DNA from 2 places in the Intrasporangium mesophilum genome. Region 2 is predicted to be linked to the other one. Evidence: riboswitches for the same ligand, from Rfam matches in the RefSeq annotation. Region 2 holds a riboswitch; the other holds the start of a gene.
What was found. Region 2 has a riboswitch for cobalamin ahead of ACYVLP_RS04595 (CbtB domain-containing protein). Riboswitches for the same ligand answer to the same signal wherever they lie in the genome.

Region 1: linked by a shared signal. The riboswitch ahead of ACYVLP_RS02095 (SCO2322 family protein) and the one ahead of ACYVLP_RS04595 (CbtB domain-containing protein) in region 2 are both predicted to bind cobalamin.

Annotation. Positions count from the first base shown of each region.
Region 1 covers NZ_BAAGRF010000003.1:153,120-174,798, reverse strand. Annotated here, with positions in the region: gene ACYVLP_RS02150 (glycerate kinase family protein) at 1-406, opposite strand, end outside; gene ACYVLP_RS02145 (S-adenosylmethionine:tRNA ribosyltransferase-isomerase) at 613-1,743, opposite strand; gene ACYVLP_RS02140 (SDR family NAD(P)-dependent oxidoreductase) at 1,740-2,558, opposite strand; gene nadA (quinolinate synthase NadA) at 2,699-3,913, shown strand; gene ACYVLP_RS02130 (metallophosphoesterase family protein) at 3,922-4,707, shown strand; gene ACYVLP_RS02125 (M20/M25/M40 family metallo-hydrolase) at 4,768-6,132, opposite strand; gene ACYVLP_RS02120 (class I SAM-dependent methyltransferase) at 6,207-7,019, shown strand; gene ACYVLP_RS02115 (protein-L-isoaspartate O-methyltransferase family protein) at 7,060-7,629, shown strand; gene ACYVLP_RS02110 (DUF3043 domain-containing protein) at 7,728-8,306, shown strand; gene ACYVLP_RS02105 (serine hydrolase domain-containing protein) at 8,443-9,807, opposite strand; gene ACYVLP_RS02100 (hypothetical protein) at 9,804-10,019, opposite strand; cobalamin riboswitch at 10,067-10,226, shown strand; gene ACYVLP_RS02095 (SCO2322 family protein) at 10,320-11,057, shown strand; gene ACYVLP_RS02090 (energy-coupling factor transporter transmembrane component T) at 11,077-12,153, shown strand; gene ACYVLP_RS02085 (ABC transporter ATP-binding protein) at 12,150-13,772, shown strand; gene ACYVLP_RS02080 (ECF transporter S component) at 13,769-14,638, shown strand; gene cobU (bifunctional adenosylcobinamide kinase/adenosylcobinamide-phosphate guanylyltransferase) at 14,635-15,231, shown strand; gene ACYVLP_RS02070 (adenosylcobinamide-GDP ribazoletransferase) at 15,236-16,084, shown strand; gene gcvT (glycine cleavage system aminomethyltransferase GcvT) at 16,131-17,249, opposite strand; gene ACYVLP_RS02060 (leucyl aminopeptidase) at 17,403-18,878, shown strand; gene ACYVLP_RS02055 (DUF5302 domain-containing protein) at 19,140-19,328, opposite strand; gene ACYVLP_RS02050 (hypothetical protein) at 19,471-19,818, opposite strand; gene lpdA (dihydrolipoyl dehydrogenase) at 19,967-21,346, shown strand; gene sucB (2-oxoglutarate dehydrogenase, E2 component, dihydrolipoamide succinyltransferase) at 21,378-21,679, shown strand, end outside.
Region 2 covers NZ_BAAGRF010000004.1:259,317-267,303, reverse strand. Annotated here, with positions in the region: gene cbiE (precorrin-6y C5,15-methyltransferase (decarboxylating) subunit CbiE) at 1-944, shown strand, start outside; gene ACYVLP_RS04600 (cobalt-precorrin-4/precorrin-4 C(11)-methyltransferase) at 941-1,696, shown strand; cobalamin riboswitch at 1,694-1,889, shown strand; gene ACYVLP_RS04595 (CbtB domain-containing protein) at 1,920-2,129, shown strand; gene ACYVLP_RS04590 (CbtA family protein) at 2,134-2,913, shown strand; gene ACYVLP_RS04585 (hypothetical protein) at 2,910-3,311, shown strand; gene ACYVLP_RS04580 (tautomerase family protein) at 3,315-3,725, opposite strand; gene ACYVLP_RS04575 (TetR/AcrR family transcriptional regulator) at 3,812-4,372, shown strand; gene ACYVLP_RS04570 (precorrin-2 C(20)-methyltransferase) at 4,313-5,941, opposite strand; gene ACYVLP_RS04565 (precorrin-8X methylmutase) at 5,947-6,603, opposite strand; gene ACYVLP_RS04560 (precorrin-3B synthase) at 6,600-7,721, opposite strand; gene ACYVLP_RS04555 (isocitrate lyase/PEP mutase family protein) at 7,796-7,987, shown strand, end outside.

The sequences.
Region 1 (21,679 bases), on a different contig from region 2:
CGAGACCCACCACGACCCGCCGGGCCCCGGCGTCGAGGGCTGCGAGCACGAGCGTCCCGACCCCGTAAGTGGTCGTTCTCGTCGGGTCGCGCTCGTCCGGAGCGAGCAGGTGGAGCCCGGCGGCCTGCGCAGACTCGACGTATGCCGTCCGCTCGGCGGCGCCGTCGACGAGCAGGATCGTCGCGGGCACCTCGTGGCCGAGGGGGTCCGTCGCGACCACCGCCTGCATCTCGCCGTCGAGGTTGGCCGCGAGCACGTCGACGAAGCCGGGCCCGCCGTCCGAGAGCGGCACGAGCGTCAGCGTGTCGTGCGGTGCCGAACGGGCCCACCCGTCCGCCATCGCGGCGGCAGCCTGCTGCGCAGTGAGAGACCCGGTGTAGCCGTCCGGAGCGAGGATGACGTGCACGTGCGGCATCCTCCCACTCCGTCTGACTGGTGAGGCGGAGCGGCCACTCGACCCTGACGGGGTGTGACAGAGCGACCACTCGACCCTGACGGGGGTGTGACGGAGCGGCCACTCGACGTGACGGGTGCGCGGCTTCTCAAGTCGAGTGGCCGCGTCGTTCCACGCGACCTCTCCGGTCGAGTGGCCGCGTCGTCCCATGCGGTCTCCTACGTCACCTGCCGGGCGGGCAGGAACAGTCCCGAGTCGCCGAACTCGTGCCACGCGTAGCGGTGCTCGACCGCGGCGTCGTACGCCACCTGGGTCAGCTCCGGCCCGGCCACGGACTCGACGAGGAGCAGGTGCGAGGCGTCGGGGTTGTGCCATCCGGTGACAAGACCGTCGACGACCCGGGCCGGGCGCACGGGAGAGATCACGAGGTCGGTCCAGCCGGCCGCCGCATGGACGAGCCCGAACTCGTCCGTCGCCGACTCCAGCGCCCGCGTCGCCGTCGTCCCGACCGCGACGACCCGGCCTCCGCGGGTGCGCACGTGGTTGACGAGCGCAGCGGTGCTGCCCGACACCGCGAACCGCTCCGGCTGCGGCGCCTCACCTGCCTCCTGCGAGGAGAGGCCCGTATGCAGCGTCACCGGCGACACGAGAATCCCCGCCGAGACCAGACGCGTCACGAGCTCGTGCGTGAACGGGCGTGCCGCGCTGGCCATCTCGGCGCTGCCGGGCAGGTGACCGAAGACGGTCTGGTAGTCGGCGAGCGGGAACCGGGAGCGCAGGTAGCCGTAGGCGATCGGCCTGCCATGGACGCGAAGGTATGCGGCGAGGCCGCAGTCGCCGAGCTCAGCCGCACGCCAGAGTCGGTTCCCGCGACCGCTCGGCGAGGACCCGGGCTCCGGGTACGGCGCCTCGAGGCGCAGTCGCGGCGCGGCACCACGGGCGCCGCGCCCGCCGCGGAGCTCGACCAGGTCGCCGTCAGTCGCATCGAGGATCGGGCGCGCACCGTCCGGCGCGGTGCGCAGCTCGACGACCCAGCTGCAGTCGTCGAGCTCGGTGGCGACGTGGACGACGACCGAGCCCCGACCCGCGAGTCGGCCGTCGGTCTCGGCGGCGACCGTCGCCGAGTTGTTCACCACGAGCAGGTCACCGGGACGCAGGTGCTCACCGATGTGGTCGAAGGTCGTGTGGGTCACGGACGTCGCGCCACCGCTGTCGGTGGCGGCCTGCGCAGCCACCAGGAGCCGGACGCCGTCGCGGCGGACTCCTCGAGCCTCCGGCGGGGCGTCGGCGGTCAGGTCGTCGGTCGGCCGGAACGCGGTGTGCGGCTGGTGTGCGAGCGCAGCAGTCACGAGACCACCGCCGGGTGCTCAGCCGCCGTGCGATCCGAGGTGTCGCCCGCGCTCGCCTCGCTCGAGCCACCGGCCGCGCCCTCCCTGAGGTCAGCGGCCCGGTAGCGACCGCTTGGCGGTCTGGCGTCGAGCAGAGCCAGGATCCCCGGCACCGCAACCTCCTCCGGGAGCGGCCGGTCGCTGATGTCCTCGCCGAGGAACGCGTCCTGGTGCATCGCGGTGCGCATGTCGCCCGGGTCCACGGCATACGCCCGAATGCCGTCTGCCTCCTGCGCCAGCGTCAGCGTGAGGTGGTCGAGCGCGGCCTTCGAGGCGCCGTAGCCGCCCCAGGTCTCGTAGTGCTCCACCCCCGCGTCGGAGGACACGTTGACGACGGCCCCACGGGCCACTTCCAGGGCGGGAAGCAGGCTCCGCACGAGATCGTGCGGCCCGAGGACGTTGACAGCGAGCACCGCTGCCAGGTCGTCAGTCGTCAGGTCCCGCACCGGACGCAGCGGCACCGGGCCCAGCGTGCTGGCGTTGTTGACGAGCAGGTCGAGCCCGGCGTCCCCGACCAGCTCGGCCACTGCGGCGACGACCTCGCGACGGTGCACGGCGTCGGCGACATCGCCGACGACGCCGACGACGGTCGCGTCGCCGGCCGGAGTCGAGAGGGTCCCAGGAGAGGCAGTGCGGCCGGAAAGGTCGGTGACCGTGTCGCTGAGGTCGTAGGTACCACGGGCCGTGACGACGAGGCGCCAGCCCCGATCCGCGAGGGCGCTCGCGAGCGCCCGGCCCAGGCCGCGGGTCGCGCCCGTGATGAGTGCGGTTGGCATGTCGTCTCCTTTGCTCCAGGGCCGGGGTGCCCTGCTGCGCTCAGCGTCGAACATCAAGGTGACTTGAAGTCAAGCACCGACATCGATCCACGCATGGACCACTGGGCGGTCGACCCGGCCCGGCGGCATACGATCTGGGCATGACGACGGACACGGCCTCGGCACCGGCCCCGCTGCCCCTGCTCGTGCTCGGCCAGGGCACCGACCTGCACACCGAGCGCGGCGTCGAGTGCCCGGGCGACCTTCCTGCCCCCTCCGACCCGGGCCTCGTCGAACGCGCCCGGGCGGCCAAGGCCGCTCTCGGCGACCGCGTGTTCGTGCTCGGTCACCACTACCAGCGCGACGAGGTCATCGAGTTCGCGGATGTCACCGGGGACTCCTTCAAGCTCGCGAGAGATGCGGCCGCACGACCCGACGCGCCGTACATCGTCTTCTGTGGCGTGCACTTCATGGCCGAGTCTGCCGACATCCTCACGGGGGACGACCAGACGGTGATCCTCCCTGACCTCGCGGCCGGCTGCTCCATGGCCGACATGGCGGCGATCGCCCAGGTCGAGGACTGCTGGGAGCAGCTGCATGCGGCGGGTGTCGCGGACCAGACGATCCCCGTCACGTACATGAACAGCTCGGCCGCCATCAAGGCTTTCACGGGGCGCCACGGCGGCACGATCTGCACGTCGTCCAACGCGCGGACCGCCCTCGACTGGGCGTTCGAGCAGGTCGGCGGGCTCGGGCTGGACGGCAGCGGCACCGGCAAGGTCCTTTTCCTGCCGGACCAGCACCTCGGTCGCAACACCGCCGTTCGCGAGCTCGGGCTCTCACTGGACGACTGCGTCGTGTGGGACCCGCACCGTCCGAACGGCGGCCTGACCGCCGAGCAGCTCACGAGCGCCCGGATGATCCTCTGGCGCGGCCACTGCTCCGTGCACGGGCGCTTCTCGGTCGACGCGGTGGAGACTGCTCGACGCGAGATCCCGGACGTCAAGGTTATCGTGCACCCCGAGTGCCGCTACGAGGTCGTGGAGCTGGCCGACGAGGTCGGGTCGACCGAGAAGATCATCCAGACGATCGCGGCAGCGCCGGACGGCACGTCGTGGGTCGTGGGCACCGAGCTCAACCTCGTGCGACGTCTGGCGACGCAGTTCCCGGCCCAGCGGATCGCCTTCCTCGAGAAGAACGTCTGCTACTGCTCGACGATGAACCGCATCGACCTGCCGCACCTCGTCTGGGCGCTCGAGTCGCTCGTCGAGGGGCGCGTGGTCAACCCGATCCGAGTCGACCCACAGGTGCAGGCCGAGGCTCGGGCCGCGCTCGACCGGATGCTCGCCCTGCCCGGCACGACCCACAAGGACTGAGGGCCCCGGTGCCGAGCGCCTCTGGCGACCTCCACCGGGTCGCGGTGATCTCCGATGTCCACGGCAATCTCACGGCGCTCGAGGCGGTGCTGGCGGACATCGAACGCCGCGGTATCGAGCCGGTCTTCAACCTCGGTGACGTCGTCGGCAAGGGTCCGCGCGGGTCTGAGTGCATTCGCCTGACGCAGGACCGATGCGCCGTCACCGTTCGCGGCAACTGGGACGCGTTCATCGCCCGCGACACTGTCCAGCCTTGGCAGCACGCGCAGTGGGTCCGCGACGGGCTGTCACCGTCGGAGCTCAGCTGGCTCGGAGCGCTGCCGAACGTCCATGAGCTCACGCTGAGCCGACAGCCGATCCGGCTCTTCCATGCCTCGCCCGTCAGCGAGTTCACCCGCGTCTTCACGCCGACGGAGGAGGCGGAGTTCCGCGCGTTCGTCGCCCAGACCGGCTTCACCGGCGACGGCCCCGTGCCGACGATCGTCGGATATGGCGACATCCACGGCGCCTACCTGGCCGTCGACTACGGCATCACGGTCTTCAATGCCGGGTCGGTGGGCAACGCCCTGGACGCCCCCGGCGCGCCCTACGTCATCCTCGAGGGCGAGCCCGACGACCCGGACGACCCGGATCCCGGGGCGGCTGGCCACGTGACGATCGGGTTCGTGCGGGTGCCCTACGACGTCGAGGCGGAGATCGCCGTCGCCGCCGAGCTCGGTATGCCGGGGGTGGAGGCATACGCCCTGGAGCTGCGTGAGCAGCTGTACCGCGGGTCGTCGCTGCCCGTCAGCTGAGGCGCCCCCTGCTGGTGAGGTATGCCGTGGGTGACTCGGGCACGCTGCTTGAGTGGCCGGTCAGCGGGGCAGCGCGCCCAGACGCGCCAGGAGGACGGCCTCGGCGGTGCACACCTTCGCGAACTCGCCGAGGTGCAGCGACTCGTTCGCCCCGTGGGCCCGGGTGTCGGGGTCCTCGACCCCGGTGACGAGGATCGCGGCGTTCGGGAAACGCTCGGCGAACGACGCGACGAAGGGGATCGACCCACCGACGCCGATGTCGACCGGGTCGGCGCCCCACGCGTCGGCGAAGGCGGCGCGTGCCTGGTCATACACGGGGCCGTCGGCATCGGCGGCAAACCCGCTGCCGTGCTCGTCGAGCGCGACCTCGACCCTGGCGCCCCACGACGCGTGCTGCTCGAGGTGGCCCTTGAGCAGCTGGAAGGCATGGGCCGGGTCCGCATCCGGCGGGATGCGCATCGACACCTTCGCCGACGCGGCAGCCACCAGGGTGTTCGACGCCGTCTCGACGGACGGGGCGTTGATCCCGATCGTCGTGATGGCGGGCTTGGTCCAGATGCGGCTGAGGATCGAGCCGGAGCCGATCACGTCGACCCCGTCCAGCAGCCCGGACTCCGAACGCAGCCGGGCCTCGTCGTAGTCGAGGTCAGCGGCCTCCGTCGGCTCGAAGCCCGCGACCGCGACGTTGCCCGCGTCGTCGTGCATCGTGGCCAGCAGCCGCATGAGCGCCATGATCGCGTCGGGTGCCGCGCCACCGAACATGCCGGAGTGCACAGAGTGGTCCAGCGTCCGCACGGTGACGACCACGCGCACCATGCCGCGCAGCGTCGTCGTGAGGGCGGGGGTGCCGATGTCCCAGTTCGTCGAGTCGGCCAGCACGATCGCGTCGGCCTCGAGCTTGTGGCCATGCCGTTCGAGGATCGTCGCGAGCGAGTCCGAGCCGATCTCCTCCTCCCCCTCGACGAAGACCGTGACGCCGACCGGGAGGTTGCCGGCGTGGGCGCGCAGTGCGGCCACGTGAGCCATGACGCCGGCCTTGTCGTCAGCCGCGCCGCGCCCGTAGAGCCGCCCGTCGCGCTCGGTCGGCTCGAAGGGCTTGCTGGCCCAGTCCGCATCGTCTCCAGGCGGTTGGACGTCATGGTGCGCGTAGAGCGTGACCGTCGGTGCGCCCTCCGGGCCGTCGATGTGCGCGATCACGGCGGGGCGGCCGCCTTCACGCACGATCTCGACGTCGAGACCCTCCGCGCGCAGGAGGGCGGCGACGGCCTCTGCGCTCTCGTCGACGTGCTGCTGCGGGAACGACCCGAGCGAGACGCTCGGGATGCGGGTCAGCGCCTCGAGGTCGGCCTGGACCTGCGGCATCAGCTGGGCCACGCGGTCGCGGATGGACTGGATCTGGTCGGGAGCGAGCACGTCTTCGGTCACCCGCCGACTCTATCCAGCCGCCCGTCATCCACTCGAAGGGCGTTGTCGGCGCCTGGCGGTAGGTTCTGCAGGGCATGGGAGAGAACGCGTTCGCGGCAGGTCAGGAGCCCTGGCTGGAGCGGCTGGGCAACCTGCGCAACGTCGTCCGGCAGGAGCTCGTGAGCCGGCAGCTCGACAGGCACCTGCCCCCGGGACCACTCCGGGTGCTCGACGTCGGCGCGGGCCAGGGCACCCAGGCCCTGCGACTCGCCGCCCGCGACCACGTTGTCACCGCGGTCGAGCCCGACCCACGGATGCGCAGCGAGTTCGAGCGGGCCGCCGCCGCGCTGACCGAGGAGCAGCGCGCCCGCGTGACCCTCCTCGCCGCCGACCTGACCGGGCTCGCGACGGTGGCGCGCCCGACGGCATACGACGTCGTCATGTGCCACGGCGTGCTCATGTACCTCCCGGAGAGCGCAGCCGCGATCAGGGCTCTGGCGCGCCACGCGGCGCCGGGAGGCGTCGTCTCCGTCGTTGCGCGCAACGGCGACGCCATGGCCTGGCGACCTGCCGCGCGGCACGACTGGGCGGGGGCCATCTCGATGCTCGACGAGATCGCGCGGGCGGCAGCCGAGGGCCGGGATGCGCGCTACCGCAACGAGATCGGCGTCGACGCTCGGGCCGACACGCTCACGTCTCTCGAATCTGCCTGCGCGGCAGCCGGTCTCACCATGGAAGCGTGGTACGGCATTCGCGTCGCGACCGACGGCGTCGCCGTCGACACCCCGGCCCCGGGTGAGCCAGAGCTGTCGGCCCTCCTCGACGTCGAGGACCGCCTCGGCGCAACCGAGCCGTATCGCCGCCTCGGCACCCTCCTGCACCTCATCGCCCGGCCCCGTCCCAGCTGACAGCCGCCGCAGGACGGGCGAGTGGTGCTTGACTCGGAGCATGGACCCGGTCGACGAGGCCTTCATCGCGGTTCCGCGGGCGCGCTTCCTGCCGCGAGGAGCGCGCTGGCGCGCCGGCCACGACGGTCCGATCCACATCGGCCACGGCCAGACCAACTCCCAGCCCCGCACCGTGGCCGACATGCTCAGGCTGCTGGACGTGCAGCCGGGCCAGCGAGTGCTGGACGTCGGCTCGGGCTCGGGATGGACGACCGCCCTGCTTGCTCACCTCACCGGCCCCGAGGGCGAGGTGGTCGGGGTCGAGCTCGAGCCGGACCTGGTCAGCTGGGGCGCGTCCAACCTCGCCGGGTGCGGTATGCCGTGGGCCACGATCCACGAGGCCGCGCCGGACGTGCTCGGCGACCCCGAGCACGCACCCTTCGACCGGGTGCTCGTGTCGGCTGAGGCGACCTCGCTACCGCAGCCGCTGGTCGACCAGCTGGCCGACCCCGGCCGGATGGTCCTGCCGATCCAGAGCCGGATGACGCTCGTGGAGCTCGACCGGGACGAGCTGACGACGAGCACGCACGGTCTCTACCGCTTCGTCCCGTTGCGGCAGAGGCGGGAGTGACGGTCGTGGCGCGTGCCACGAGTGCCCGTTGGGGCACCGAATGGGCGTGGATTCGGGCGGATTCAGGCTCAGGGGCCCGCGCGGCTTAGAGTGTCCCCGTGTTCGGACGCAAAAAGACCCTCAACGACGAGCTCGCACCCCAGGTCGAGACGCAGACCGACCGATCCGGCGCCAAGGGTCGGCCGACGCCCAAGCGGCGCGACCAGGAGGCGCTCAACAAGCGTCCGCTCATCGTGACCGACCGCAAGGCCGCTCGTTCCACCGACAAGACGGCCCGCCGCGAGGCGATGGCCAAGCAGCGTGCCGGCATGATGACCGGCGACGAGCGCTACCTGCCCGTTCGAGACAAGGGGCCCCGCCGTCGCTTCATCCGCGACAGCGTCGATGCCCGGTGGAACATCGGCGAGTTCATGCTCCCGATCATGCTGATCGTGCTGCTGCTCAGCTTCGTGAAGACCAGCTGGGCCCTGCTCGCGGTGTTCGTCCTCGTCTACGGCCTGATCCTCGTCGCGATCGGCGACGCCATGCTCATGTGGCGGCGGATCCGCAGGCGCGTCGACGACAAGTTCGGCCACTCGGAGAAGGGCGACGCGTGGTACGCCATCATGCGCGCCTTCCAGATGCGCCGCACCCGGATGCCCAAGCCGCAGGTCGCCCGCGGCGAGAGTCCCCGCTGACCGGCGAGCCCGTGTAATGGTTCGGCGCGCGTCGCGCCTGGACCGACGAGCAAAGCGAGCGCAGCGAGCCAGCCGAGGAGGGAAGGCGCGACGTGAAGGCGCGCCGAACACGGCGAGCGGAGCGAGCCCAGACAACTCACAGCAGGTCGGCGAAAGCGAGCGGCTGCCGCGTGACGGCATACGTCGCGAAGTACAGCTTCTCGACCGACCCGTCGGACGCGCGGACGACCTCGAGCACCTCGCCGCGCTCGCGCCCGGCGACGGCGCGGTAGCGATCCGGGCCGTCAGCCGCATACCGCGTCTCGGAGAGCGGTTCGTCCTCGCTGAGGCGCGACCAGAGCTCGCCCTCGCGCACGAAGAAGGTCAGCGGCGACCCTTCGGACCACCACAGCCCGAGCAGCTCGTCGAGCTCAGGGTGGGCCGACTCGGGAACCCACGCCGGGGCCAGGGTCGGCTCCGCCTCGAGGACCGAGTCGACGAGGTCGGTCGCGAGCGTCAGCGGCAGCGCGCCTGAGGTCGTGTTGGCGAAGACGACGGCCGCGAGTCCCTCCTTGCGGCGCACTCGCAGGCCGGCGAGGTAGCCGGGCATGGCGCCGCCATGCCCGACATAGACACGGTCGCCGCGGCGGCCCATGCCGAAGCCGAGGCCGTATGCCCCGCTCCAGCCGTCGACATCGGTCATGATCAGCGGCCGGCACATCTCCTCGACCGTCTCCGGCCGCACGACCCGGTCGTCTGGGTCGGCGACGTACGCGGCGTACCTGGCCAGGTCGGCCACGGTGGACCACAGGCCGCCGAGCGGTGCCGTGGCGTTCAGTGTGAACAGCGGCTCTTCGCGGGCGGTCCCCGCGTACGGGTCGATCTGGTAGCCGAGGGCGCGGTCGTCGGCCGGCTCGAGGCCGGTGCGGGTCATCCCCAGGGGCTCGAGGACCCGCGCTCGCACGACGTCCTCCCAGTCCTGCCCGGTGACCTGCTCGATCACCTGGCCCAGAAGTCCGTAGGCGAGGTTGGAGTAGTGGAACGCGTGGTGCGCAGGAAGGACCTGCTCGGCCTCCTCGACGCCGTCGAGGAACGCGGCACGGTCAGGGGCCTCGAGAATCTCCCAGATATTGCCCACCGGCTCGCGCTGCAGTCCCGAGGCATGAGCCAGCATCTGCCGCAGCGGCACCTGAGCGTGCCTGGTGCCGGGCAGGAACGTCCCCAGCTGGTCGTCGAGGCTCAGGCGGCCCTCGTCGCGCAAGGACATCACGGCCAGCGCCGTGAAGGTCTTGGTGACCGAACCGATCATGAACTGGGTGTCGTCGTCGGCAGCGACCGGCGTCTCGCCGAGACGAGCTGATCCGACGTGTGCCGACCACACGAGCCGGCCGTCCCGCACCACTCCGACGCTGACCCCTGGCGACCGCCACTCCTTCTGCGCGGCGACCACCTGACGGAGCAGCGAGCGCTCCAGCCCGTCGGAGAGCGACCCCGAAGCGGCCGCGGCGTCCACGGCGCTCATTCGGCCGCTCGCAGGCTCATCGGGCCATAGACGACGGCGTCGTTCTGACGGAGCGTGACCGCCTCGACACCCGCAGCGAGCAGCTCACGCCACGACTCTCCGAGGTAGCTCTCGGCATCGCTCTGGGTCGGGAAGCCGCTGGTGGCCAGGCCCTCCCCGGCCATGCTGTTGCCGTGGTTGTCGAGATACAGCCAGGTCCAGTCACCGCTCATGGCGTCACCCTAGTTGGCGCGTCCACCGAGGCCGCATGGGGCGTGTTTGACGGACCCCCCACGGGCGTGCCACGGTTCGCAGTACCGAAGGACGACGGGGCAAGCCGGTGAGAATCCGGCGCTGACCCGCAACCGTGATGCCGCTCGCACGAGGCCCTGCCCCGCCAGGCGACCAGCCGGAAAACCCGCGCCCTTACCGGCTCCTTTGTCAGTCTGTCGTGGAATGCGGACCGGAGTCACCCTGCCGGGCCGACCCGATGGTCGAGGTCCGACACGGTGTCCGACCGCGAGGAGGTAACCGTGTCCCCTGTTCGTCGCGGCCCGCTCCGGGTCGTCCTTGCCCTGCTCGTCGCAGCCTTCCTGGGCGCGCTCACCGTCGCGCCCGCCCAGGCAGCGGCCTACCGGTTCTGGGGCTTCTACCAGCTCGAGAACGGCGCGTGGGTGTTCGCCCAGAAGGGTCCCGACCAGACCGTCCCCGCCGACGGGTCCATCGACGGCTGGCGGTATGCCGTCGGTGACGAGAGCTCGAGCCGCTTTCCCCGCGCGGTCATGACCTTCGAGCAGGTGTGTGGCTCGACGGCGCCGCAGGCCGGCAGCAAGCGGGTCGCGGTCGTCGTGGACTTCGGGCGCCCTGCCGACTCCGAGAACGCCGCGACCCCGCCCGAGCCGAAGGCGGTCTGCGCCGTGGTCCCGGAGAAGGGGACGAGCACCGAGGTGCTCAAGGCCGCGGGCGAGCTGCGGGTCGAGAAGGGACTCATCTGCTCGGTCGCCGGCTATCCGGCCTCGGGCTGCGGCGGCGAGGTCAAGGAGGTCAGCGCCGAGGCGAAGGCCGCTGACACGGCGGTCACCATCGCTGCACCGGCCGCCAGCACGTCAGCCACACCGTCGACGACCGCTCCCGCCGACGCGGCCGCCCAGCCGGCGTCGAGCAGCAGCGGAGGGTCGACGGCGGCATACCTCATCGTCGGCTTGGCCTTGCTCGCGCTCATCGCCTACCTGGTCTACCGGGCGCGGTCTCGCGCCGGCAGCGACGCCTGAGAAGGAGGACCGGCCTCTGATGCAGCTCCGTCCCCGACTCCAGCACCCCGCAGCCTGGTGGCTGTGGGGGCTGGGGCTCGCGACAGCTGCGTCCCGCACCACGAACCCGGTCCTGCTCCTGCTCGTCATCGGGGTGTGCGTGCTCGTCGTGAGCGAGCGCCGCGACCCGGCGACTCCGAACGTGCTCCTGGCGTTCCTCGTCGTCGGGGTGACCGTCGTCGCCTTCCGTGTCGTCATGACGGCCGTGCTGGGCAACGGCATCCGCGGCGACACACCACTGTTCACGATCCCGCAGGTGCCGCTGCCCGACTGGGCCTCGAGCATCCGCATCGGCGGTGAGGTCACGCTCGAGTCGCTGCTGTATGCCGCATACGACGCCCTTCGGCTCGCGGCGATCCTCGCGTGCCTCGGTGCGGCCAACGCTCTGGCGAGCCCGCGACGCCTGCTGCGCTACCTGCCTGCCACGCTCTACGACATAGGCACGGCGGTGGTCGTCGGGCTCACGTTCGCGCCCCAGCTGGTGACGGACGCCCGCAACGTCCGTGCCGCCCGCACGCTGCGCGGGAGGGACGGACGCGGGCTGCGCGAGCTGGCGCGCCTCGCCGTGCCGGTGCTCGAGACGGCGTTCGAGCGCTCGCTGGCTCTCGCCGCGTCGATGGAGTCCCGCGGCTACGGGCGGGCCGTCACGATGACGTCCTCGAGCCGCAAGCTGGCCACCGGCCTCGCGCTGGCCGGCCTCGCGGGCGTCCTCGCCGGCCTCTACGGCCTGCTGGACTCCTCGGCGGGCGGCGTGCTCGGCCTGCCCCTGCTGCTCGCCGGCGCTGCCCTGGCCGCGGCGAGCCTGCTCGTCGGCGCATCGCGCGACCACCGGTCCGGACACCGCCGCGACCGCTGGGCGTGGACCGAGACCCTGACCGTCCTCGCGGGGGCGGTCCCGGGGGCTGTGCTCGTCGTCGCCTCCGCCCAAGGCTGGCCGGGCATCGTGCCGGGCCAGCAGGCCGAGCTCCCGGCAGTTCCGCTGCTTGCCGTGGTCGCGATCCTGGTCGCCGCGCTGCCGGCCTGGCTCACGCCCAGACCCCGGGAGGTGACCCCGTGATCGTCTTCGAACAGGTGTCCGTGGAGTATGCCGGCGCGCCGGGTCCCAGCCTTCGTGACGTCACGCTGGAGATCCCGGAAGGCGAGCTGGTGCTCGTCGTGGGCCCCACCGGCAGCGGCAAGTCGACCCTGCTGCGCACGGTGAACGGCCTCGTCCCGCATTTCAGCGGTGGCACCCTGCGTGGGCGGGTCACCGTCGACGGTCTGGACACGGCGCAGCACCGGCCGCGCGACCTGGCCACGGTCGTCGGGCTCGTCGAGCAGAACCCCTCCTCCACGTTCGTCACTGACGTCGTCGAGGACGAGGTCGCCTACGGGATGGAGACGTTGGGCCTGGACTCCACCACCATCCGGCGGCGGGTCGAGGAGACGCTCGACCTGTTCGGGCTGACGCCGCTGCGCTCGCGGCCCCTGGCCGCGCTCTCCGGCGGGCAGCAGCAGCGGGTCGCCATCGCGGCGCTCTTCGCCGCCGGCCCGCGGATCCTCGTGCTCGACGAGCCGACCTCGGCGCTCGACCCGGTAGCGGCCGAAGAGGTCCTCGCGTCCCTGCATCGCATCGTGCACGATCTCGGAGTGACGGTGGTCCTCGCCGAGCACCGGCTCGAGCGGGTGGTGCATCACGCCGACCGTGTCGTCCTCGTCGACGACGGCACTGTGTCGGCTCTGCTCGATCCGGCCGAGGCGATGAGCCGGTCCCGCATCTTCCCACCCGTCGTGGGACTCTCGCGCCTTGCCGGTTGGTCGCCCACTCCCCTGTCCATCCGTGACGCGCGCCGACGAGCCGCGGCTCTGCGCGAGACTCTCGGCGCGAGCCCTCCCGAAGTGACCGCGACACTCCGCAGTGCCGGTCCGCGTGACGCGATCAGCGTCTCCGGCGCGCGAGTCACCCGCGCGGGCAGGATCGTCATCGACGATCTCGACCTGGTGGTGGCGCAGGGGTCTGTCACGGCCCTGATGGGCCGTAACGGTGCCGGCAAGTCCACGCTTCTCGGAGCCCTCGCAGCGCAGCACCGGCTGGCCTCAGGGCGCGTCCGGCTGGGCCTTTCCGCGATGGACCCGCACGGCGTGCCCGCTCGTGAGCGAGTCCGCACCGTAGGCCTCGTGCCCCAGCAGCCCGAGCTGCTCCTCTACGCTGACTCCGTCTCGGCCGAGTGTGCAGCGGCCGACGCCGACTTCGGCGCCGCTGCCGGCACGACCCGCGGGCTGCTCGACCGGATCTCGTCGGGAATCGACGGCTCCACCCATCCGCGTGACCTGTCCGAAGGCCAGCGCCTCGAGGTCGCGCTGGCCGTCATCCTGGCCGCGTCGCCCGAGGTGCTCCTGCTCGACGAGCCGACGCGCGGGCTCGACTACGGCGCCAAGAAGCGGCTGGGGAAGGTCCTCGCGGGCCTCGCGTCCGAAGGTACGGCCGTCCTCGTCGCCACTCACGACGTGGAGCTGGCGGCGGAGATCGCCGATCGCGTCGTGATCCTGGCCGACGGGGAGATCGTCACAGACGGCCCGGCTCGCGAGATCCTCTCGTCCTCACCGGCGTTCGCGCCGCAGGTGACCAAGGTGCTGCTGCCCCAGACCTGGCTCACGGTCGACGAGGTCGCCGAAGCCCTCGGGAGGACGGCATGACCGGACACCGTGTCATCCCGCTGCGCTGGCCGGCCGTTGCGGCCGTCGCCATCGTCGGCGTCGTCGGCCTGGTCGCCTTCTTCTGGCCGTTCTTCGTCTCTGCCGGGTTCGCGCGCGACCACGGGAACGACGCACCGTGGCTGTTCGCCCTGCTGCTCGGCCTGCTCGTCGTGGTCTGCCTGGCCGAGGTGACTGCCGGACGCCTGGACGCGAAGACGATCGCGGTGCTCGGCGTAGCGGCTGCGGCTGGGGGCATGCTGCGCCTGCTCAGCGCGGGGACGGCCGGACTAGAGCCGATGTTCTTCATCGTCATCGTCGCCGGGCGGGTGCTCGGTCCGGGGGTTGGCTTCGTCTCGGGTGCGCTGGCTGTCACGACCGGCGCCCTGCTCACGGGCGGGATCGGGCCCTGGCTGCCGTTCCAGATGATCTGTGCGGGCGGCATCGGGCTCGGCGCCGGGCTGCTGCCGGGGCATGCCGGGGCGCGCTCCGAGCGCTGGGTCCTTGCCGGGTACGCCCTCGTGACCGGGCTCGCCTACGGCGTCGTCATGAACCTATGGTTCTGGCCCTTCCTCGGCGCCAACGCCCCGACCGGGATGGGCTTCGTGCCGGGAGCACCCCTGTCCGACAACCTTGCTCACTACGTGCTCTTCTACCTGTCCACGTCTCTGGCCTGGGACCTGCCCCGCGGAGCCCTCAACGCGGCGCTCGTCCTTGCAGCCGGACCGGCGCTGCTGCGGGTGTTCCGCCGGGGCGCGCGGCGCGCGGCGTTCGGGGCACCGGTCGAGTTCGCTCCCCCGCCGGTCCCGGTTGCCGTTGGCGGCAGGTCGGAGCCCGAGGCGCCTGGCAGTGAGGAAGGCGCCCGGTGAGTCCCGCCCGGCGAGCAGCGACGACGACCCTGGTGACCGGCCCGGTGCGTAGCGGAAAGAGCCGGCACGCCGAAGAGCTGCTCCGCGGGTCGGCTGCGGTCACCTACGTCGCGACCGGACAGCCCGCCGACCGGTCGGACCCGGAGTGGGCGCGGCGCGTCGAGGCCCACCAGGCCCGGCGACCCGAGACGTGGCGCACGGTCGAGTCGACCGAGCTCGCCGCGGTGATCGACCGTGCGACCGGACCGCTGCTCATCGACTGCCTCGGCACCTGGGTGACCGCTGTCGTGGACCAGACGGGCTGGGACGACCTGGAGAAGGCGGCTGCGGCGCTTCGCACCCGGTCAGCCCAGCTGGTCGAGTCGCTGTGCGCGACCACCCAACCGGTCGTCGTCGTGACGAACGAGGTCGGTTGGTCCCTCGTCGCGACCACAGCATCCGGACGGCTCTTCCAGGACGAGCTGGGCCGGCTCAACGCAGCGGTGGCGGAGGTGGCCGCACGTGTCCACCTCGTCGTCGCGGGTCGCGTCCTCGACCTCACTAATGTCCCTGTCGTCGGGGCCAGCGGCACACCCCGCTCCGCCGGTGGCTGACGCCGTGTCTGCGAACGACGCGCCCGGCGACCAGCCTGGGCGGCTGCTCACGAACGGCTGCCGCCTGGCCTTCGGCACCTTCACGGCCCTGCCTGTGGGCCATCCCCGGCGCGCCGATGTCAGAACGTTCGGCACGGCGATGCTCCTTGCACCCGCGACCACCGGGCCGGCGCTCGTGTCCTGGGTCGCGCTCGGGCTGCTCGCGACGCATGGCGTGCTGCCCGGACTGGTGGCCGGTGCGCTGGCCTTGGCGATCATTGCCCTGCTGTCCCGGGCGCTCCACCTCGACGGCCTCGCCGATCTCGCGGACGGGCTGACGGCCGGCCACGACCCCGAGCGCTCGCTGGCCGTCATGCGCAAAGGCGATGTCGGTCCCGCGGGGATGGCGGTCCTCGTCCTGGTGCTCCTCCTGGACGCCGCCTGTCTCTCAGGGCTTCTCGTCGACCATGCCGGGATCACGCTGGCCGGGTCGGCGCTCCTCGCGAGCCGGCTGGCTCCCGCGATCTGCGCGCGCAGCGGCATACCGGCAGCTCGACCTGAGGGTCTCGGTCAGGCGGTCGCGGGGTCGGTGTCACGCAAGGCCGTCGTGACCCAGGTCGTCGTCGTCTGCCTGCTGGCCGGGGCGGTGGGCTGGCTCACCGTGCCGGCCGCGAACCCGGCCGGACATCTTCGGGCGGCGGCCGCTGGCGTCATCGTGGTGCTCGCGGGGGTCGTCGGCGCAGTCGCCGTCCGCCGCCGCGCCGTGCGCCGGCTTCGCGGGATCACCGGCGACGTCATCGGCGCGGCGATGGAGATCGCCCTGGCCGTGGCCTTGGTGACAGCCACCGTCGTGAACGGCCTTTGGGGCCAGTGAGACTGAGCGCTCACTCGACGAAAGGGCGGGCCACTCGAAGTGACCGTCAGGCTTCGCGGACCTGAACCTCCACGAAGGGCGGCTTGACCACTGTGGCCGCGACCGGCCGGCCGCGGACGTCGATCTCGACGGCGGTGCCGTCGGCCACATCAGGTGCTAGCAGTGCCAGTGCGATGCCCTGCTTCAGGGTGGGTGAGAACGTCCCGGAGGTGACCTCGCCGACCGGCTCGCCGTCTCGGCTCACCGTGCAGTGCGCTCGCGGGATGCCGCGGCCGGTCACAAGCAGCCCACGGGACAGGCGCGCCGGCGCGGCCTTCTCCGCCTCGAGTGCGGCCTTGCCCCAGAACGTGTCCTTCTTCCACCCGACCGCCCAGCCCGCGCGCGCCTGCACTGGAGAGATCTCGAGCGAAAGGTCCTGTCCGTGAAGGGGATAGCCCATCTCAGTGCGCAAGGTGTCGCGCGCGCCGAGGCCACACGGCATACCGTCGTAGGGCTGGACGGCCTCGATGAGGGCGTCCCACAGTGACGGCGCGTCGTCCCACAGCGGGACCAGCTCGTAGCCGCGCTCGCCGGTGTAGCCCGTCCGGCAGACGATGACCGGCCGGCCGTTCCACTCGGCCTCGACGAACGACATGTAGCCGTGGCCCGCGGGCAGTCCGAGCGCTTCGAGGGTCTCGTCCGACTTGGTCCCCTGCACAGCGATGACGGCGTAGTCGCGGTGCAGGTTGGTCACCTCGATGCCCTCGGGCGCGGCGGCCTGAAGACGACGCACGACTTCCGCCGTGTTCGCGGCGTTGGGGATGAGGAAGACGTCGTCGTCTGCCTTGAGATAGACGATGAGGTCGTCGACGACGCCGCCGGACTCGTCGCAGCAGAGGGTGTACTGCGCCTGGCCCGGTTGGATCCGTCGCACGTCGTTGGTGAGACACGCGTTGACGAAATCGGCGGCGCCCGGCCCCTTGACCGAGGCCTTGCCCAGGTGGCTCACGTCGAAGACACCGACCCGCTCGCGCACCGCCGTGTGCTCGGCCACGACACCACCGCCGGGGTACTCGATCGGCATGTCCCAGCCTCCGAAGTCGGCCATCTTGGCGCCGAGGGCGACGTGGCGGTCGTGCAGGGGCGAGGTGAGCGGGGAGGTCGTCCCCGACGTCTCTGTCGTCATGGCCGCCAACCTACCGCCACAGGCATGCACGGCTGGGCTCGTTATCATCGAGCGCCGCCTGCGGCAGACCGTGCCCCACGGTGACACACCATCTGCCCCCTCCGGACGCGCCCACACTCGTGCGCCCGCGAGCACACGACGAAGGAGTCCGACGTGCCCAACCTGACCCTCTCCACCCGATCGGCCGCAGAGACGGCCGGCGATGCGCTCGTCGTCGCCCTCGTCTCCGGTGAGGGCGGAGCGACCCTCGCGGCCGGGCACGGGCTGCCCCGCAAGACGGCATCGCACCTGAAGTCGGTCGTCGCCGACCTCGAGCTCGCCGGCAAGGTCGGCGAGGTGACGACCCTCGCCGCCGTGCCGGAGGTCGCCGCCAAGCTCGTCGTCCTCGCCGGTGTCGGCGAGCTGACGTCCAAGCCCGACTCGACGTCCCTCGAGGATGTTCGCAAGGGCGTCGGCGCCGCAGTCCGCTCGCTGAGCAAGAAGAAGAAGGCGGTCGTCGTGGTCCCGGGCAGCTCGGCGGAGCTGGTCGCCGCTGTCGCCGAGGGCTGCGCCCTGGGTGGGTATGCCGTGTCGAAGGCGGGGACGACGAGCACCGACGCTGTGGCCGCCGTCGCCATCGTCGGCCCGGCCGACGCCGCGTCGCGTCGCGCTGTCAAGCGCGCCGCCGCCCTCGGCGAGGCGGTCGCCTACGTGCGCGACCTGGTCAACCTGGCGCCCAACCTGCTCTACCCGGAGACCTTCGTCGACTCCCTGGCCGAGCGGATCAAGGGCACGAAGGTCAGGCTCAAGTCGTACGACATGAAGCAGCTGCGGGCCGGTGGCTTCGGCGGGACGGTCGGCGTTGGCCAGGGCTCGGCGAACGAGCCGCGGATCGCCGTGCTCAGCTACGCTCCTGCTCGCCCGAAGGCCTCGATCGCCTTCGTGGGCAAGGGAATCACGTTCGACTCGGGTGGCCTGTGCATCAAGCCCGCCACCGGCATGCTCACGATGAAGTGCGACATGGCGGGTGCGGCGGCGGTCGCCGGTGCGGTGCTGGCCGTCGCCGAGCTGGGGCTGCCCGTTGCCGTGACCGGCTACCTCGGGCTCGCCGAGAACATGCCGAGCGCTACCGCGCAGCGCCCCAGCGATGTCGTCACGATGCGCGGTGGCAAGACGGTCGAGGTCCTCAACACCGACGCCGAGGGCCGGATGGTGCTCGGCGACTGCATCGCGCTCGCGTCGGAGACCAACCCCGATGCCATCGTCGATGTGGCGACGCTGACTGGGGCCCAGGTCGTCGCCCTCGCCAACACCGCAGCCGTCATGGCCAACGACGACACCTTCCGCGGGAGGGTGCTCGAGGCCGCCGACCAGGTGGGCGAGGCCATGTGGCCGATGCCGCTGTCGAAGGACCTCCGGCCGGCGCTCGACTCGATCAACGCCGACCTCGCGCACAAGGGTGGTTCCGAGGGCGGCATGCTCACTGCGGGAATCTTCCTGAGCGAGTTCGTCGGCGAGGGCATCCCGTGGAGCCACATCGACATCGCCGGACCAGCGTTCAACGACAAGGCACCGACGGGCTACTGGCCCAAGGGCGGTACCGGCTTCGGGGTCCGGACGCTCGTCGGCCTCGCCGAGTCCTACGCGTAGCTTTTGGGCTCGCTCCGCTCGCCGTGTCCGGCGCGCCTTGACGTCACGCCTTCCCTCCTCGACTGGCTCGCTGGCGCTCGCTTCGCTCGTCAGTCCAGGCGCGACGCGCGCCGAACCACTACATGGGCTCGCTCCGCTCGCCGTGTCCGGCGCGCCTTGACGTCACGCCTTCCCTCCTCGACTGGCTCGCTGGCGCTCGCTTCGCTCGTCAGTCCAGGCGCGACGCGCGCCGAACGCAGTGGGCGCTTGCCTAGGTCTTCCTCAGCCGCCGGACTTGCGCCGGAACATCTGCTGCTGCTTGGCCGGTCCGTGCGCACCGTGGACCTTCGACCGGTCGCCGTCGTCGGAGACGTCCTTGCCGCCGTGGGCGTGCTTCTTGTCCAGGGCTGCCCTGAATTTCGCCTTCATCTCCTCGCTCGGGCCGGCGGCCGCCGCATCCTTGTTCGTCATTCGAAGTACTCCTCGGTGTGGTGGCGCGCCGCTCGCGGCACGGTGGGACGCCTCCCACCCTGCCAACCGACCGGCATACGCGCCAGTACTTTTGCCTTGACAGAGGTTCGACAGGCGCTGGACGAGGGCCGGTCCGCCCCGTTCAGGCGTCCCCGCTGCGCTTGCGGGAGTTCCACTCGCGCATGCGGCTGGGATACCCAGTGTGGTTCACGTCGTAGACGGGGATGCCGAGCTTCTGGCTGATCTCGAAGGCGTCCTTCGGTGACCCGACCGCTCGACGGGTCCACTCGCCGTCCCAGGCGATGAGCACGATGGTCGTCTTCGTGACGCTCGTGGCGGGCTCCACATAGGCCTCGACACCGAGGTGCGACTCCGCGAACGAACGGAGGTGGCTGTCCACGGCCTTGCGGTCGATGTCCATCTGGGGCCCGTCGGAGCGACCTTGGCGGTCGTCGCCCTTGCGACCTCCGCGGCGTGAGAACCAGCCCATGGCGGCACTGTACGTGCTCGACCCGTGGTCGGGCCGTCACTGCGCGGGCAGGCGTGACCTGCCTGTGACGTCGCCCTCGATCAATGACAAGATGCTGTGCAGTTCGAACCCTGAGCTACGCACCCATTCCCAAAAGGAGCGCAACCATATGTCGGCTGGTGCCGCGGACGACTACGACGTCGTCATCCTCGGCGGGGGGTCCGGCGGCTACGCCTGCGCCCTTCGCTCCGCAGAGCTGGGCCTCTCGGTGGCCCTGGTCGAGAAGGGGAAGCTGGGCGGCACCTGCCTCCACGTCGGCTGCATCCCGACCAAGGCCCTGCTGCACGCGGCCGAGGTCGCCGACGTGGCACGCGAGGGCGCCCAGTTCGGCATCAAGTCGACGTTCGAGGCCGTGGACATGTCGGGGGTGCACCGCTACAAGGACGGCGTGGTCACCCGGCTGCACAAGGGCCTGCAAGGCCTGGTCAAGGCGGCCAAGATCACCTATGTCGAAGGCACAGGCGCGCTCGACGGCCCCGACACCGTGGTCGTGGGCGACCGGCGGCTGACTGGACGCAACGTCGTCCTCGCCACCGGCAGCTACCCGAAGTCGCTGCCCGGGCTCGAGATCGGTGGCCGCATCATGACGAGTGAGCAGGCCCTGCAGATCGACCATGTGCCCGCCCGCGTCGTGGTCCTCGGCGGTGGCGTCATCGGCGTCGAGTTCGCGTCGGTCTTCAAGAGCTTCGGCTCTGAAGTGACCGTCATCGAGGCACTCCCCCGGCTCGTCGCGGCCGAGGACGAGGCGATCAGCAAGCAGCTCGAGCGCGCCTTCCGCAAACGCAAGATCGCCTTCAAGACGGGGGTGTCGTTCACCGGCGCCACGCAGACCGGCGACGTCGTGAGCATCTCGCTCGACTCCGGCGAGACCATCGAGGCCGACCTGCTGCTCGTCGCCGTCGGGCGCGGCCCCGTCACCGACGGGCTCGGTTTCGAAGCAGCCGGCGTCACCGTCGACCGCGGCTTCGTGCCGACGGACGAGCGGCTGCGCACCAACGTCCCCACCGTGTATGCCGTGGGTGACATCGTTCCGGGCCTTCAGCTCGCGCACCGCGGGTTCGCCCAGGGGATCTTCGTGGCCGAGGAGATCGCCGGCCTCTCCCCTGCCGTCATCGAGGAGACCGGCATCCCGCGGGTCACCTACTGCGACCCCGAGATCGGCAGCGTCGGCCTCACCGAGGCCCAGGCCCGCGAGCAGTACGACGAGGTCGAGACCTACGAGTACAACCTCGGCGGCAACGGCAAGTCGCAGATCCTGGCCACCCAGGGCTTCGTCAAGCTCGTGCGCCAGAAGGACGGACCCGTCGTCGGCGTCCACATGATCGGTGCCCGCATGGGCGAGCAGATCGGCGAGGCCCAGCTCATCGTCAACTGGGAGGCACACCCCGAGGATGTCGCCGGTCTCATCCACGCGCACCCGACACAGAACGAGTCGCTCGGCGAGGCACACTTGGCCTTGGCGGGCAAGCCCCTGCACGCACACGCTTGAGCCAGTCACTGGGAAGAGGAGAAAACACGTCATGTCAGATCGCGTGACCATGCCGGCCCTGGGTGAGTCCGTCACCGAGGGGACCGTCACCCGCTGGCTGAAGAACGTCGGTGACCGCGTGGAGGTGGACGAGCCGCTGCTCGAGGTCTCGACCGACAAGGTCGACACCGAGATCCCCTCACCTGTCGCGGGCACCCTGCAGGAGATCCTCGTGCAGGAGGACGACACGGTGCCCGTCGGCGCCGACCTCGCCGTGATCGGCGACGGAGCAGCAGCGCCGGGCGGTGGCGACGCTCCTGCCGCCACCGAGGCACCCGCCCCAGAAGCCGCACC
Region 2 (7,987 bases):
TCCGCATCCATCCAAACGTCTCCTCCGTCTCGCTGGCGCGCGCCCGAATGGGCTGGGCGGCAGAGGAGTCCGACGCCGTGACCCTCGTGGGCCGCGACGTGGACCGCCTCCGTCGAGACCTGTCGCCGCGTGCGAGGGTCATCGTGCTCACCTCGGGCGAGGACGGTCCCTCCCGCATCGCGCGGCTCCTCGTCGAGGAGGGGTATGCCGCCAGCCGCCTCACGGTCCTCGGCGACCTCGGCGCTGCGGAGGAGTCGCGCACCGAGTGCGTGGCCGCATCGTGGGACGGCCGTCCCGTCCCTCGGCTGCATGTCGTGTGCATCGAGTGCCGCCCCGACCCCGCTTCGTCACCGCGGTCCCTGGCGCCGGGTCTCGACGACACGGCATACGAGAACGACGGGCAGCTGACGAGACGGCTCGTACGCGCCGCAGCCCTCGCACACCTCGCGCCGCAGGCCGGGGACCTCATGTGGGACCTCGGCGCGGGCTCCGGCTCGGTCGGCATCGAGTTCGCCCGCCAGCACCCGCGCATCGTCGTGCACTCGGTGGAGCGCGATCCCGAGCGCGCGGAGCGGATCCGGCGCAATGCGAGGCGACTCGGCGTGCCCGGGCTCGTCGTCCACGAGGGAGCGTCGGTGGACCTGGCGAGCGGACTGCCCGCGCCGGACGCCGTCTTCGTCGGCGGGGGCGCGACTGCGGACCTGATCGACCGCTGCTGGGCAGCCCTGGTCCCCGGCGGACGCCTCGTGGTGCACGCGGTGACGGTCGAGACGGAGCGGGTGCTGCACGACGCGCGCGCGAGGCTCGGCGGTCGAATGTCCCGGGTCGCGATCGAGGACCTGGAGCCTCTGGGCTCGCTCAACGGGTGGCGACCCGCCCGAGCGGTGATCCAGTGGTCCGCGGAAAAGACTGTGCCACAAGCGATTCGACAGGAGCGCGCGTGACGATTCACTTCATCGGAGCAGGCCCCGGCGCGGCCGACCTGCTCACCCTGCGGGCCGTCGGTCTCCTGGAGCGGTCCGAGGTATGTCTCTATGCGGGGACCTACATCGGACCCGAGGTGCTCGCTCACTGCCGCCCAGACGCGATGCTCGTCGACACGCAGCACCTCCACCTCGACGCGATCGTCGAGCACTGCATCCGGGCCCACGAGACGGGGCACGACGTGGCTCGACTCTGCTCCGGAGACCCCTCGATCTACTCCGCGATCGCGGAGCAGACCCGTCGGCTGGACCGGGCTGGTGTGCCATGGGACGTGACCCCGGGCGTGCCCGCCTATGCGGCCGCGGCAGCCCTCATAGGCCGGGAGCTGACCGTCCCGGAGGTCGCCCAGTCGGTGGTTCTCACCAGGGCGCACCGTGACTCGACCCAGATGCCCGCCACCGAGGCGCTCGCCGAGTTCGCCCGCACGAGAGCCACGCTCGTGCTCCACCTCGCCATCCGGCAGACCCGGCGGCTCGCGGGCGAGCTCGTCGGCGACTACGGCGCCGACTGCCCGGTGGTCGTCGTCGCGAACGCCGAGCAGCCTGGCCAGCTCGTCCTGCGCGGCACGCTGGCGGACATCGCCGACCAGGTCGAGGGCGCGCGGCTCCGTCAGGCGGCGGTGATTCTCGTCGGCCGGGCGCTCGGCGCGAGGGAGTCGGACGACTTCGTCGAGTCTCATCTCTACGGCACGCGGGTGGCCGGGCGGCCCTGACCTGTGTCAGGATGCGGCTGCCGCAGTGCACGGGAAGTCGGTGTGAGTCCGACGTGGTCCTCGCCACTGTGACCAGGGAGCAAGTCCCCACCATCGCCACTGGTGACCGCAGGTTCGTAGCCGGGTCGCTGGGAAGGCTGGGGAGGCGCGGCGATCTGGAAGCCAGGAGACCGGCTGCGGCGTGATCTGTCCACGAGGCATGGAAAGAAAGGGTCAGTCCGCCATGGCCAACGTTTCGTCGTCCGCTGTCGCCACCGTCGCCACCTCGCGCGTCCGCGTCCCCCTGTGGGCGTGGGCGCTGCTCGCGTTCGCGGTGTTCACGCTCTACTTCCTCTCGCAGGAGAACGGGGCGCTGCTCAGCGCACCTGCTGCGCAGATGCTCCACGAGCTGACCCACGACGCCCGTCACGCCCTCGGCGTGCCCTGCCACTGACGTCGTGGTCGGCTTCGGAGCGATCCTGCGGCGCGGGGTCGCCGCAGGTGCTGCAGCCGGTCTGGCCGCGGCACTCGTCATCTGGCTCGTCGTCGAGCCGGTCATCCGCAAGGCGCTCGCGATCGAGGACGCCCGAGAGACCAGACACCTCGGAGGGGGCCGGTCGGCGCCGCTCGCGCTGCCGGTCCACACCGGTGGCGAGCCGCTGGTGTCACGTTCCGCCCAGGTCGTCGGGGGCGCGCTGACCTCCGTCATCGTCGGCATCGCCTTCGGGGTGATCTTCGCGATCGTCTTCGTCAAGGTCCGTGAGCGCCTCGGCGGCACAACGGACTTCGCGAAGTCGGTGGTCCTCGCTGGGGTGGGCTTCGGCGCCGTGAGCCTGCTGCCCGCGCTGAAGATGCCCGCAAACCCACCGGCCGTCGGCGACCCGGCCACCGTCGGCCGCCGCACGATGCTCTATGCCGTCGTCCTCCTGCTCGGGGTCGCCGTCGTCCTGCTCGTGGCGGCGCTCGACCTGTGGCTGGCAGCGCGTGAGGTCGCGCCGTCACTCCGCTGGGCGGCCGACATCGCAGCCGGCGTCGCCGCACTCGCGCTGGTGTTCGCCCTCGTGCCGGGCTCGCCTGACACGATCCCGAGCGACGTCCCCGCGGCGCTGATCTGGGAGTTCCGGCTCGCTTCGCTGGCCCAGCTCGCGGTCATGTGGCTCGTCCTCGGCGTGAGCTTCGGGCTCCTCATGGAGCGGGCCACGGTCACCCGGCGCGCGGTCGCACCCGCGCCGGCGTGACGGCATACGGGCAGGGCGAGCCGGCTCCGGCGGGCTGCATCATCCGGGTCTGCCGCGACTGCTGTTGTGGCACCGCGCGCAAGCACCCGGGTGTCGACCACGACCGCCTCCTGGCGGAGCTCGAGGTCGGCACCCGGGGCACCGCGCGGGTCCTGCACAGTGCGTGCCTGCTCGCCTGCGACGAGTCGAACGTCGTCGTGGTGACGCCGTCGCCGGAGGGCAGGCGGCGCGGCGCCCGGCCCGTGTGGGTCGGTGGCGTGCTCGACGACGAGGCCGTGGACGACGTGGTGGCCTGGGTGCGTGCGGGCGGCCCGGGCGTCTCGCCCCTACCGCCTCGCCTCGAGAGCCGAGCCTTCGCGCCCAGCGGGCTCTCGCTCACCTACGCCCACGTCGGCTGACGGTCAGCCCGCGAGCTGGGCGCGGGCGAGCGCCACGAGCTCATCGTTGGTGTTCGCGTGTCCTGCGATGCCCCAGGCTCCGTCGTAGGTCTCGGTCAGCAGCACCCAGGTGCGGTCCGCGAGCGTGGGGTCGCCGGCCGCCTCCACCACGACGTCGGTCAGGCGACGCACCGCGGCGAGCTGCTTGTCGCGGTCGAGCGCGCCCGCATTGGTGAGCACCTGGACCCGGACGTAGTCGTCGTCGCCGTTGACGTTCGCCAAGGTCACCTCGTGCACGAACGCAGCGGTGTTCTCCTTGAACAGCGCGATCGGCGGCACCCCCTCGACCTCCATCAGGGTCGCGGCGAGCTTGCTGGCCAGGGCGGTCGGGTCGCCGAAGCGACCTGGCTTGGCGTAGACGTCGATCATCGGCATGATGCGCTCCTTCAGAGAACTAAGGTGATCTGCATAGTAGACAAGGAACTATGGTGATGTACATAGTTCGTCCGGGAGGTGTGGACATGGCGAAGGGCGAGGTCAGGGCGCGGATGGTCTCCGGGGCCGTGCGACTGCTCGCCGAGCATGGCCCGGCGGGCGCGTCCTTCGGTGACGTCCTGGAGGCCACTGGCGCGCCGCGCGGCTCGACCTACCACCACTTCCCCGGCGGGAAGCGAGAGCTGTACGTCGCGGCCCTCGACCTCGCGAGCGACCGCGCACGCGACGTGCTCGAGGAGGTGAGGGGTCAGCCGGCGGGGGCAGTCGTCAGCCGGTTCTTCGCCATGTGGCGCAGCCTCCTCACCGGCACCGACCTGCGTGCCGGATGTGCCGTGCTCGCGGTCGCCGTCGGAGGCGATGACGACGAGACGGTCACTCATGCAGGCGTGGTCTTCACCGCGTGGCGGCGGCACCTGGAGTCCCTGCTTGCAGAAGGTGGACTGACCACCGAGCGCGCCACGGCCCTTGCCGCACTTGCCATCTCGTCGGCAGAAGGGGCGGTGGCACTCGCCCGCGCAGAGCGCAGCCTAGAGCCGTTCGACCTCGTCGCCCGGCAGGTGACGGCGCTGGCGGCCGGGAGCGTCTGAACCGGCCTGCGTCACGAAGCGGGGCGTCCAGACCTGACCCAACCGGGTGACCCGGGTGCTGGTCGCTCCGACGATGACCAGGCATTTCATGTCGATGCTCCCCGGGTCCAGATCCCCCAGGGTGGTCACCGTGACGGACTCCTCCGGGCGTCCGACGTCGCGGCCGACCACGACGACGGTGTCTGCACGGCGGACCTCGAGGAGCGCCTCGCGGGCCCGCGCGACCTGGTGTGTGCGGCTGCGTGAGGCCGGGTTGTAGAGCGCGATGACCAGGTCCGAGGCCGCCGCGGCCCGGAGCCGTCGCTCGATGACGTCCCAGGGCTTGAGCCGGTCGGAGAGCGACATGACCGCGTAGTCGGCGCCCAGTGGCGCACCGGCGCGGGCGGCAACGGCCTGCGCCGCCGTGAGGCCCGGCAGGACGCGAACCTGCACGTCCGAGCAGCCGCGCGTCTCTGCGGCCTCGAACACCGCGGAGGCCATCCCGAAGACCCCGGCGTCGCCGCCGGAGACGACCGCGACGCGCTCGCCCCTGCGGGCGAGCTCGAGCGCGAACCGGGCGCGGTCCACCTCCACCGTGTTGCCCGACGCGTGCCGCGTGAGTCCGGTCCGCTGGGGCACCCGGTTGACGTAGGGCGCGTAGCCGACCACGTGGTCGACGTCGGCAAGGGCGGCAGAGACTTCGGGCGTGAGCCACCGGTCGGGGCCTGGGCCCAGACCCACCACGACGACCTCCCCGGAGGCGGGCCGCTGGTCGACGACCGTATGCCGTGTGGCGGCGCCGGGCGGGTCGGACACCCCGGCGGACCCGGCCGCACGACCCGCCGAGTCGGCCCGCAGGTCGCGACCCGGCACGACAACCATGGACATGTACGGCACCGTCGCGGCGTCGACCTCCGCGACAGGCAGGACGCGTTCGGCATCCGAGCTCGCCCGCTCGACGTAGCGCGCGTCGTCCAGCCGTCCTGCCTGACGCAGCGCCTCGCGCACTCCCTCGAACGTGCGGCCGAGCTTCATGACGACGGCCGCCTGGGTGTCCGCGAGCCGGCGCGCGAGCTCAGGGACGGGCAGGGTCCCGGGCAGGATCGTCAGGACGTCCTCGTGCCGGCAGAGTCCCGTCGCAACGGCCGCGGCCGACCCGCTGACCGACGTCACGCCGGGCACGACCGCGGTGTCGTAGCGGTCCGCGAGCCGGTCGTGGAGGTACATGAACGTGCCGTAGAAGAGTGGGTCGCCTTCGGCGAGGACGACCACGTTGCGACCTGAGTTCAGGTGGGCCGCAAGGCGATCGGCGGACTCGTCGTAGAAGTCCGACATGAGCCCGTGGTAGCCGAGGGGGTGGTTGCTCTCACCTGTGGTGACCGGGTAGGCGAGCAGCTCCTCGACGACACCTTCCCGGAAGTACGAGGAGGCGATCCGCCTCGCGATGGAGTCACCGCGCGGGCCGCTGTGGAAGGCCACGACGTCGGCCTCGCCGATGAGGCGGGCCGCCTTGACAGTCACCAGCTCCGGGTCGCCGGGCCCTACACCTACCCCGCGAAGCCAGCCGGGATGGACTGCGGCAGAAGGCATCCCGTTCACAACTCCTCCTCGCGCGCGAGCGCGTTCACCGCGGACGCCGCCAGCGCGGACCCGCCGCGGCGGCCGTGGACGACGAGCCAGGGAATGTCGAAGGGGTTCTCGGCCAGCGCGACCTTCGACTCGGCCGACCCGATGAACCCGACGGGGATCCCAATGACCGCGGCGGGTCGCGGGCCGCCGTCGGCGACCAGCTCGAGCAGGTGGAAGAGGGCGGTCGGCGCGTTGCCGATCGCGACGACGGCACCGTCGAGCCGGTCACCCCACAGGGATACGGCAGCGGCGGATCTCGTTGTGCCCCAGAGCTTTGCCAGTTCCGGGACCTTCTCGTCGCGCAGCATGCAGACGACGTCGTTGTCGCGCGGCAGGCGAGCGCGGGTGATGCCCGAGGCGATCATATGCGCGTCGGTGAAGATGGGTGCGCCCGCCTCGAGCGCGGTCCGAGCCGCGGAGACCAGGCCGGGGTGTACGGCGATGTGGTCCGTGAGGTCGACGTCGCCGCTGGCGTGCACCATCCGCACCGCGACGACCCTGGCATCTTCGGGCAGGTGGTCCAGGCGCGCCTCCGCTCGGATCGTCGCGAACGACCGGCGGTAGATCTCCTGGCCGTCGTCCTCGTAGTCGTACCGCTTGCGGGGCCGCGTCGGCGCGGTCATGGAGCCTCCTGGTCCAGCAGGGTGAGGGCTGCCCCGATGCTCGTCGGCGACAGCAGGTCGACGTATGCCGTGCGCGGCGTCCCGCATCGCCGCTCGCACCCGCTCACGTGGACCGGCACCTGCCCGGCCGGCAGCACCGGGGCGAGCGCGGCGGCGAACGAGCGGGTGTCCAGAGAGGACCGTGCGCAGCCGGGCAGGCCGGTGCAGGCGTGCAGGCGCTGCCATGGCGAACCCGGCCCGGTGACGAGTCCTGCGTCTTCGAGCGCGGCTGCCGACGTCGCGGCACTCTCGACCACGAGCGAACGCCAGGGGGTGACCACGACTCGCTCGGTGACGGCATACAGCGCGTCGACGTGGCGGCGGGTCAGCAGCCCGAGCGGGACCCCGACGACGATGTGGTCCCCGACCGCTCCGGTCGGTCTCGGGCCGGGGTCGGGCAGGATCACCGGACCGGCCGTCGGCGGCGGGCCGATCGGCCCGGCCAGCTCGGACACATGCCACACGCCCTGTCCCGGCACGCGGTCGAGGAAGTCGTGGGCGAGGGCGACGATGCGCGGCACGGCGCTGTCCAAAGACGAGTTCCAGCCGTGCGACCGGCCGCCGGCCAGGACGATGCATCGCCCCGGTCCGGTGGCCAGCACGCCGAGGTCGAAGGGCTCGCCGATGACGTCGCCCCTGCCGTCGTCGAGCACGAACAGGAACCGCCCCGGCAGCGTCGCGAGCCGCGCGTCGGCGCACAGCGCGGCGTCCAGCGCGCGGGCGACGGGACGAAGGTCACAGTGCCCGAGGTCGTCGAGCCCCGACAGCGGAGACGCGACGACATTGCGGACCAGCTCATGGGTCGGCGACGGGACGAGCCCGGTGGCGCGGAGTCGCTCCCGCAGCGTCGGGTCGAGGGGGGACGGCAGGCCGCGCAGCTGGAGGGCTCCACGCGAGGTGAGCTGGATTGACGGATCTTGTTGTGTGGCAACGATATCCAGGAGCTGGGCCAGCACTGTGACCGGCACCGGCTGAGCCGCGGGACGAAGGCGGACGATCGACCCGTCAGCGGCCGCGAAGGGTCGCGACACGGCAGGGCACGCATCAGGGGTCTGCCTCTCGCGGGCTGCGGCACTCACGCGGGGATCGTAGACAACCCCGCCCCACCGCTGGGCCAGGCGGGGTGTCAGTGGGCCGACCTACCGTTGACTGCATGAGTGACCCAACGTCTCCTACGGCCTCGAGCGAGAAGGCCGCAACCCTCCGAGCCCTCCACGTCCCGGGCACGCCGCTCGTGCTGCCCAACGCGTGGGATGCCGCGTCGGCGCGCCTGGTGCAGGAGGCCGGCTTCCGAGCGGTGGCCACGAGCAGCGTCGCGACCTCGGCAGTCCTCGGGTGGGCCGAC